One region of the Chryseobacterium sp. KCF3-3 genome, then DNA from elsewhere that is predicted to be linked to it. Evidence: riboswitches for the same ligand, from Rfam matches in the RefSeq annotation. Region 1 holds a riboswitch; each other region holds the start of a gene.
What was found. A riboswitch is a leader RNA that binds a small molecule or an ion and turns the genes downstream of it on or off. The one in region 1 is predicted to bind S-adenosylmethionine.

Region 1 (3,285 bases):
ATCCGGTTTTCCATTAGTTTTTTCATCAATTTTGAAAACACGGAAGCATGACCACGCATGTACGGGCGGATTCACATCACTCATATTCCATTCATAGGCTGGAAGCTGTCCGTTAGGATGCATATACCATTCTTTCGTAAGCAGCAAAAGCTGTCCCTTGGCAAATTCAGCATCGATGATAGAAAATGGTACACAGTGAAATGCCAGATCCCACGTTGCATACCATGGATACTCCCATTTATCGGGCATGGAAATAATATCCTTATTGTGGAGATGATTCCATTCCGTATTTCTTACATATTCGTTGAAATTTCTTGGAGCTTCAAAGTTGGGATCACCTTTCAGCCATTTTCCGATATTGTAATGATAGAACTGTTTGTTCCAGAGAAGTCCGGCAAAAGCCTGTCTCTGCACATTTCTTTCATCTTCGTTGACGGTGTCATTCTGAATTTCTTTATAAAACTCTTCAGCTTCAGCCTCTCGTATATTGAATATTTCATCAAACTTTTCAAAAGGTTCATCAGCTTCATCCGGACATAATCTGAATTCAAAAACTTTGGATTCCCCAGCACCAATAAGCTCATCAATCAGAAAAGAAGCTTTTGTTCCCTTTTTTTCAGGATTTACCGTATTGGTTTTATGAGTAATGAAATTATTGATCCCATCTTTGAAATAAGTATTTTCAGCTGCAGGAGCTCCATAAAGCTTAGAATTATTGGTTTCGTTATCACAAAATACGCTTTGTGCATTGGTATTTCGGGAATAAAGTTTTTTGATTGAAATACTGTCATGGCCAATATTGATACTTCCGTCATGAGAAGCATTGATTTCTGCTTTATACGTATTATATCCCCATTTCCAGTTGTTTCTGAACCATACGGTAGGCGCTACCAGAATAGGGGCTTCATGCTGACTTCGGTTACAGACCGTTACTCTGGCAAGAATATCATTGTGATCGGCTTTACAGTATTCTATAAAAATATCAAAATACTCATCATTATCAAAAATTCCGGTATCGAAAATCTCATATTCCGGTTCCTTTTTACTGCGTCTCCCGTTTTCTGCAACAAGGTCATCGTAAGGAAATTCATTGATCGGATATTTATACACCATTTTCATATAGCTATGAGTAGGTGTATTATCCAGATAATAAAAGATTTCTTTGATGTCTTCCCCATGATTTCCCTGAGGATTGCTCAATCCAAAGAATCTTTCCTTTACCATTTTGTCTTTCTTGTTCCAAAACGAAAAAGCAAAACATAAAAGTTGCTTTACATCAGAAATTCCGGCAATTCCTTCTTCACCCCATCGGTAGGCATAGCTTTCTGCATTATTATGGTTGGTAAAATTCCAGGCATTCCCGTTCGGGCTATAATCTTCGCGTACATTTCCCCACTGCCGGTTGCTTACATAAGGTCCCCAGTTTTTCCATTTGGTATCTTGTAATCTATCTTTTTCGGCGGTCATATCTCATCATTTTTCCATACGAAGTTAGTTTTTTTGATAAGTAATTCCAATTTTTTTCATCTGAAGAATTATTAATATACTCTTGAAATACTTGTATTTAAGGGCTTTTTTAAATATTAAAATAATTTTTTTTTGAAATTAAAAGAAAAGAACTACCTTTGCACCATTCGTTCATTCAAATATTGAAAATGTTATCAAGAAAGGTTGAGGGATTAGACCCTATGAAACCTTAGCAACCCTTTGCGCAAGCAAAGAAGGTGCTACGTTCTACCAAATAATTTTGGACAGATAACTTACTGAAGTTCTTTTCAGCCATTTCCTGTGGCATTTTCAATTGTATTAAAATTTAATAGAATTGAAAACAGAACTAAACTATATTAATCTTACGTATCAAACTTATTCCCAAAAGGAATACCATATCCCGTTAAGCTATCAGCTTTTTGGGAAAGATCTGTTTACAGCCCCTATCATTTTAATCAATCATGCTCTTACCGGAAATTCAAACGTATCCGGAGAAAAAGGCTGGTGGAAACAATTGGTAGGAAAAAATCAGGTTGTTGATACTGATCAATATACTGTTCTGTGTTTTAATATACCCGGAAACGGATACGACGATTTTTTAATTGAAGACTATGAAAACTTCACTCCTGCAGATATCGCAGCGATATTTCTGAAAGGACTTGAAGCTTTACATATCAAAAATTTATATGCCATTATCGGAGGCTCTCTGGGAGGAGGGATTGCCTGGGAAATGCTTGCCAAGCAGCCGGATCTCGCAGAAATATTTATTCCAATAGCCTGTGACTATAGAACACACGATTGGCTTCATGCACAGTGTCTGGTTCAGAAATTTTTATTGAATGATAAAGAGGAACCATTACAGAAAGCAAGAATTCATGCTATGTTGTGTTATAGAACTCCACAGTCACTCAATGACAGATTTCAAAACCAATATAACCAGGAAAAAAAACGCCTGGAATCAGAAGACTGGCTGGTTTATCATGGTAATGCACTAAACGAAAGGTTTAGTTTAAAAGCATACAAGCTGATGAACCATCTCCTGATGAATATAAACGTTGCTGAAGAAGCACTGGAGAACATACAGGCACGAATGCACATGATCTCCGTAGATACAGACTTATTCTTTCCGGCTTCTGAAATCCGAATGTGTTTTGAAAACTTAAAAGAGAAAAATAAGGATGTTTCTTATCACGAGATCCAATCTATACACGGGCATGATGCCTTCCTAATGGAATATCAACAATTAAATAATATCATTAAAAACATTTTATAGAAGTAATGAAAAATGCTAACGAAATAAAATTTTTGAAGAACAGATCAATCGTCAAATTTGAAGGAGAAGATTTCCTGGGAGAAATCGGGATTGACGGACGAATTTTTAAAGCGCTTACTTTGGCGCGTATCAGTGTAGGCGTAATTTCTCAGCAAGCCATAGAAAACGGAATTTCAATTCTGGTTCAAGAAAATGATGCAGAGAAAGCAGTGGCTTGTCTTATTGATGAATTCGAAGCAGAAAGAAAATCTGGAAAAGTTTCCCAAATTTATAGTATTAATAATGTTTCTGTGATTGGTTTTGTTGCAGAAGACTTCAATAAAGTCTTTGCAGAACTGGCAAGAAACAATGTTTTCCCATTGCTTTTGAATCAGGTAGCAGGAGAAAACAGAGTCAATATCGTAGTGACTTCTTCTCAGGATGAAAAAACAAGAAACATCATAGAATCTGAAATTTTCAAAAAGCCGAAGACCGTTCATCTGGCTATCATTGGCCACGGAAATGTAGGAAAAACATTGATTCAA
Region 2 (3,285 bases), 970 kb from region 1:
CCATCTACGGTTATCAACAGTCCTTTTACAGGTTTTAAAGTAAATCCGGCACTTCCGTTTACAGAGGTTTCCTGTTTAAGTTTATCAAATCCGAGAATTTCAGCAGCTTTGCTGTCATTGCTAAAGATTCCCTTTGTGACAATCTTCTCGCCTGAAGTAGAAATATCAGCATAAGAGTTATTAAAATACTGCTGTTGCAATGATGGTGCTCTGAATCCTGTTCCTACCGCAGCTCTTACCGCATAGTTTTTTACAAATTCATATCGTACCGCAAGTTTTCCGTTCAGTGTATTTCCAAAATCTGAATAATTTTCAAATCTTGCCGCCGCATCAATATTTAATTTTTTATCTAAATCATAGGAAACATCTGCATATACTGCGGTGGAATGCCTGTCTTTCTTCAATGCATTATTGGGAGAAAATCCGATAAAAGATTGAGATCCTCCCGCACCAAGCACTGTTGATCCTTCAGTGGCAACGTTTCCATTGATGTCATATTGGGTATAAGAAGCTTCATCACCTGCCTTGATCTGGTATTGTTCAAATCTGAATTCTCCTCCAAATGCAATATTGAAACGGTTTATATTTTTGGAAACATCAAGATTAATGGTATTTTGAAGAAAGCTATGCGCTCCGGCATAAAAACGGGTTGGAGATTTTGCTCCCAAAGAAGCATTATTCGTATTGTTTACATTATAATTGAAGGTATTGCTTCCAAAGGTATTACTAAGGTCAAAAAACCAGTCGTTAACATTATATTTTGCTCCTACAGCATAAGAAACATCGTATACCTGAGAGGCCAGAGTAGCCTGAAATCCGTTCGGGTAAATGGACGAAACTACATTAGATTTTTCGCTCGGAAGTCTTCTGAAACCAAAACCATTTCCTTCTTTGATGCTGAATCCTCCAAAAGAATACACTTTAAAATTGTCATTAAAAGGATATTCTGAATTGAAAAACAGCTGTCCCTGTCTGATCTGGGCATCTCCGATCTGAAAATTAAAATCATCACGCGTTAATCCTCTTTTTGCAAGTTCTGCATCATCTGCGGCTCTGGCAGCTTTTATGGCTTCTGCGTCCCCTGCAAATTCATAGGCAAAATTATCTCCGAAAATATCCAGGTCGTGATTTTGCGTTCTAGTGGTTTTTCCTCTGTGACTTAGCTGTAATGAAAGATTAATATAGCCTTCTTTCTTTCCTAATGAGGCTCCATAATTAACTCCTGCCTGGTAAGTATCACCATCATTTCTTCCGGTTAATCCATAGGTAAGGCTTGCCGAAGCTCCCGTATTTTTCTTAAGAATTATATTGATTACTCCTGCAATGGCATCAGAACCATATTGTGCAGCAGCTCCGTCTCTTAACACTTCTATCCTATCAATTGCAATTACGGGAATAGTGCTCAGATCTGTTCCTACAGAGCCATTTCCTACCGTATTCTGATAATTTACCAAAGACGTAGAATGCCTTCTTTTTCCGTTAAGCAAAACCAAAACCTGATCGGGTCCCATTCCTCTTAAAGTTACGGGATCAATATGTTCTGTACCATCTGAAGCAGACTGTCTCACTGCATTAAACGATGGAATCACATAATTCAGAAGATCCTGAGCAGTCATTTGCGGAGAACTTCTCTGGATTTTATCGATGTTGATTACATCTACAGGAACTGGTGTCTCCAGTTTTGTTCTTTTGACATTACGGTTTCCGACGATGATAATATCTTCGATCTCTTTTCCTTTTTCCTCACTTTCCTGAGCAGCGACCAGAATTGCTCCAAGCAATAATACAGCTGTGCTTAATTTTTTCATTTTGTTCTTGCCAATTAATAATACGAATCTGACGGATCTTTCCGCAGATACACAAGACATCAAGAAATGGAATTCATATAGAGTATTGACTTCACTTATCTCCCCCTAAGGGTTGGAATTAGCACCTTTACACTTCTGGAAACGTGTAGGTTGCTAAGGTTTCACCGGGCCAAATCCCTCCACCTTTCTTGATAAATCTACTGCAAAAGTAGACTATTTTTTTAAATGTACAAAAAAAGGCAAATCTGCTCTGCTGCAAATTTGCCTTTTATTATTTTATAGAACTTGTTTACACTTTTATTTTTGAACCATTAAGATTTAATAAGAGTTTAAGAGTATTAAGATAAGCTTCGCTTTAAGCTTAAAAATCAGAATGATCCATCTTAACGATACTTTATTTCTCAAATAGCTCTTAATGGATCAATATACTATAAATCAACAACTTTATAATTTTTTTTTATTGAATCATCATCTTTTGAATCGCTATTCCTGTGTCTGATTTCAGCTGTACCAGATAGGTTCCTGCCGGATAACTAACTTTCATATTATAAGCTCCGTTCTCTTTATCCAGTTTAAAAGAATCCATTCTTTTACCGGTCATATCAAAAATTGAAATCTCACCATTTTTTGCTTTACTGAAAACCAGTTTAGCGATTCCGTTTCGAACCGGATTATCTGCAATCTGAAGGGATAATTTGTTGGTTGCAGTGGTATCTACTGTTGATAGAGCGCCAGCATAATTTCCAAAGATCCTGAATTCTCCTGGCTGTAAAGTGATCGGAGTTGTTGTGGAAGCTATATTCGAAATACTGTTGTCCATCAGATTCTGCCATTGACCTGTGTAAGGAAAATAAGGCACAACATTCTGCGCGGAAGTAGTATAATTGGCCAACACTACCACATTCTTTATTCCTGTTGTAATAGCGGCATCATACACATAAATTCTTGTGATCAGGCCGGTAGGATCGTTCGTAAGGTTATTGGATTCTATACTGTAGGTTTTAGATTTAAAAACCTGATGGGTATTTCTGATATTGATGATTTTTGCCCATGTATCATATACTGCCTTTCTGTTTGCATTGGTATCATATCCTAAAGTGAATGCAACAGGTTTCTCATCGGTTCTACATCCATTGTCTATAGTACCATTCGCACATCTGTTGATACTGAATTCATATCCTAATTCTCCAAACTGCCAGATCATTTTCGGACCAGGAATGGTAAAGAAGGTTGCACCGAAAGTTTTCATTCTTTCAAGAGCGGTATTCAGATCTTTCACATTATAACTTCCATTGATTGCGCCATAGGCAAGGTTTTTAAACATCAATCTTTCTTCGTCATGGCTTTCTCCATAGCCTACAGCACTCATATTGGTGAAGCCGTGAAGACTGTGATTCATGCGGTCATAATTGCTATTTTCCTGATATCCCATTGTATTCTGATTGTAAGGGTCTGTCTGTTTATTCCAAAGCATAAC
Region 3 (3,285 bases), 1.0 Mb from region 1:
CTGTTCCTATTTCCTGAAACGGCATTTTCCGGACTAAAGCCTGGAAAAACCTGTGCTCCCGCTGGCCTTACATTTCCGAAGAAGTCGGTTACCTTCTCATTTTCAGGAGTTTTAGCAGTTACCACACGTCCATAGATATCATAAGAAGCATAAGAATTTTCTTTTCCGGCATTCACTTTATAATTTTCATGTCGGTATTCTGCTCCGAATGCAATATTCAATCCTTTCAATATATCATATTTTTTTGAGAAGTCAAGATTGACGGTATTTTGTGAAAACTCAGATCCTCCGGCATCAAAGGTTCTTGGAGAATTGTCTGTCAAAGAAGCATTAAATGTATTGACAACCCCAAAACCAAAGGTATTTTTCCCGAAAGTATTACTGAAATCCACATTCCAGCCATTCCATTTTCCTTTAATTCCGGCAGCAAGAGAATAATCATTCACGGCTGCTTCAATCTGAGGAAGATATCCATTGGGAGTCACTGCATTGATGTTTCTCTCCGTATTTGGAAGTCTGTAAAATCCTCCGGCATTTCCAAGGCGGTAGCTATAGCCTCCAAATGAGTACACCTTCCAGTCATCATTCACAGGAATTTCAGAGTTGAAGAAGAGCTGGCCCGACTGCAGCTTAGACTGTCCCGCTCTTAGGCTGAAATCTTTTCTCTCCAGTCCTCTGTAATTAAGCTCCTGAGATGTAAAATCTTTACCTAATAATTTTTGAAGATCGGAAATGCTGTTGGCTCCTGAAATTTGAGATTGAAAATCAGTTCCAAAATAACCCACCTTAGCTGCATATTGTTTTATTGTATTGATAATCTGCTGAGTATTGGAAGTATTCGAAATATTTTTATACAAACCATCAATATTCACTCCATCCTGCAATGCTCTGTAATTAATTGCATTATAAGCATTGAAAATATCACCTTCTCTTACTCCGGCTCTGGAATAAGGATCACGATATTGTGCAGAACCTGTAATATTAATAAATCCCGTTTTTCCTATTTTAGCTCCATAATTAAGATCTACGGAAATAGTCTGTCCATCTACTCCTCCGGAGAAATTATTGGCAACAGGCGATGCGTATCCTCCCAGAAATACTTGTCCGGAAAGTCCTAATCTTTTTTTCAGGCCGAGATTGACAACTCCTGCAATGGCATCAGAACCATATTGAGCAGAAGCTCCGTCTCTTAAACCTCAATTTTTTCTAAAGCAAAGGCTGGAATAGCGTTAAGGTCAGTTCCCACAGAGCCTCTTCCCGGCGTAAGGGTAACATTAATCAATGAAGACTGGTATCTTCTTTTTCCATTGAGTAAAACCAAAACCTGATCCGGCCCCAACCCTCTTAAAAGTGCAGGGTCTACAAAGTCAGTTCCATCGTTCACCGTGTGTGAGGTGGATGAAAATGAAGGGACAATATAATTTAAAGCCTGACTGATATTGTTAGTGGGGCTTTGTTTTAAAATTTTCGATATGTTAATAATATCTACCGGAACGGGCGTATCTGTCAGTGATCTTCCTGAGCCTCTTGAACCGAGGATGACTACATCATCTATTTTTTTAGATTGTAAAGTGTCCGTCTGGGCGTAATAAAATGTAGAGATAAGCGCGATAGAAGGAACAAATATTTTTGTTTTGAAATTATGCATATTGTTTGTTGTTACTTTTTGTTGTTAAAAATTGTTTTTAAGCAATACAAATCCTGTAACCCTAAAATGTAAGGTTACCATTGATGTTCGGAATGTTTGTATTATTTTTTAGAAATAGAAAGTGCTAGCAGCAACAACACATGCGCATATAGAAATGGCATGAAAACATATCAGAATAATGAAGACTCACTTCATGATCTGAAGAATAAAAAATTACTGATGGAATGTGATTTCCCTTGTCTTTAAACATTGATTTTAACTTTAAAACAAAAATTCAAGATGGGGATAATGATAGAATGATAAACATTTTTTCCGGAAAATCCGGCTTATCGATTGCAGCACCTTGCTTGTTTTTGCAGGTTGCTATCCCATCTAGAGATTCTTGATAATTACCTGGCAAAGATATAATTATTTCGGAAATAAAAAAAATTTCAGCTTAATTTTTCGATTTTCACAATTTTATCGTAACAAATTTTGTTTTTCAGCGTCTAACCGGATATCAGTAAAACATTATGAAAAAAACGATTTTCGCTTTATCACTGGTAAGTTCTGTTTTTGTTTTCTCACAAGAAAAGAATACTACGGGTGCTAAAGAAAAACAAATAGAAGGTGTAGTTATCACCAAAACTAAAAAAGCCGTTGAACAAAAGGCCGACCGTACCATTTTTGACTTTTCTGAACAACCTCAGCTGAATAACGGAAACGTTCTGGAAGGAATTAAAAAACTTCCGGGACTTGTATCTACCGATATTGCAGGAATGATGTATCAGGGAAAAATGCTGGAAGTATATCTTAACGGAAGACCTCTGAATATTACGTCCAATGAATTGAACTCTTTCCTTGAAGGAATGCCTGCCAACTCTGTAGAAAGAATAGAAGTAATCACACAGCCCGGTGCTGAGTTTCCGGCTACTTCCGGAGGTGCCATCATGAATATCATTACTAATAAAAATGCCAACAAATATTTAACTGCTACGTATTCAGGAAATTATTCTTTCACGAATTATGATAAATACAGAAACAGGACGACCAATTCTGTTAATTTAAATGCAAGGAATAAATATTTCGGATGGCAGCTGAACGTAGGTCAAAACTATCGTGAAAGTATGCTAAATGGTCAACAAGACGAACTTTTGAGCAGCCATACCGATAGATACGCACGTGGATATTTTGCAAAATCAGGGTTAACTTTTGATTTGGGTCAGGACAGATTATTATTGAACTACGATATTTATCACAATAATAATGACAACTATACTTTAAGTAACGGTCATGGTGATTTGCCTTTCCAGAATAATCCAAAAGATTTAAGGGAAGCTTTTTATACATCTTCGGATGTTGCCCATACCAATAGTCTCAGACAGGAAGCTGTGGTAACGTATCAGAAACGTTTTGCAGATAAATCTCAAAAATTAGACTTCCAGTTTGGCTATACAAGATCAGACAGTAAATTTTCTCAGGACAATTTCTTTCAGGATGGTAATTTTGCAGCAGCACCCTATCTTCCTATCAATAGCCCTACCAATGGTTTAAAAGATATTCTGAACAATAAATCTGTAATGAATATTGCCAACTTCAAAGTAGATTATGCCCAACCTATCAAACTTCTTGATGGCGGAAAGGTAAGTTTTGGAGGA

Region 2: another riboswitch for S-adenosylmethionine. It lies ahead of ACKTTZ_RS06585 (TonB-dependent receptor plug domain-containing protein); the one in region 1 lies ahead of ACKTTZ_RS10960 (alpha/beta fold hydrolase).
Region 3: another riboswitch for S-adenosylmethionine. It lies ahead of ACKTTZ_RS06245 (TonB-dependent receptor plug domain-containing protein); the one in region 1 lies ahead of ACKTTZ_RS10960 (alpha/beta fold hydrolase).

Annotation. Positions count from the first base shown of each region.
Region 1 is NZ_AP035792.1:2,440,184-2,443,468, forward strand. Features, by position in the region: gene ACKTTZ_RS10955 (MGH1-like glycoside hydrolase domain-containing protein) at 1-1,467, opposite strand, end outside; SAM riboswitch class I at 1,656-1,762, shown strand; gene ACKTTZ_RS10960 (alpha/beta fold hydrolase) at 1,823-2,761, shown strand; gene ACKTTZ_RS10965 (ACT domain-containing protein) at 2,767-3,285, shown strand, end outside.
Region 2 is NZ_AP035792.1:1,472,978-1,476,262, forward strand. Features, by position in the region: gene ACKTTZ_RS06585 (TonB-dependent receptor plug domain-containing protein) at 1-1,808, opposite strand, end outside; SAM riboswitch class I at 1,901-2,006, opposite strand; gene ACKTTZ_RS06590 (alpha-amylase family glycosyl hydrolase) at 2,266-3,285, opposite strand, start outside.
Region 3 is NZ_AP035792.1:1,400,233-1,403,517, forward strand. Features, by position in the region: gene ACKTTZ_RS06240 (TonB-dependent receptor plug domain-containing protein) at 1-884, opposite strand, end outside; gene ACKTTZ_RS06245 (TonB-dependent receptor plug domain-containing protein) at 1,190-1,648, opposite strand; SAM-I-IV-variant riboswitch at 1,945-2,042, opposite strand; gene ACKTTZ_RS06250 (TonB-dependent receptor domain-containing protein) at 2,161-3,285, shown strand, end outside.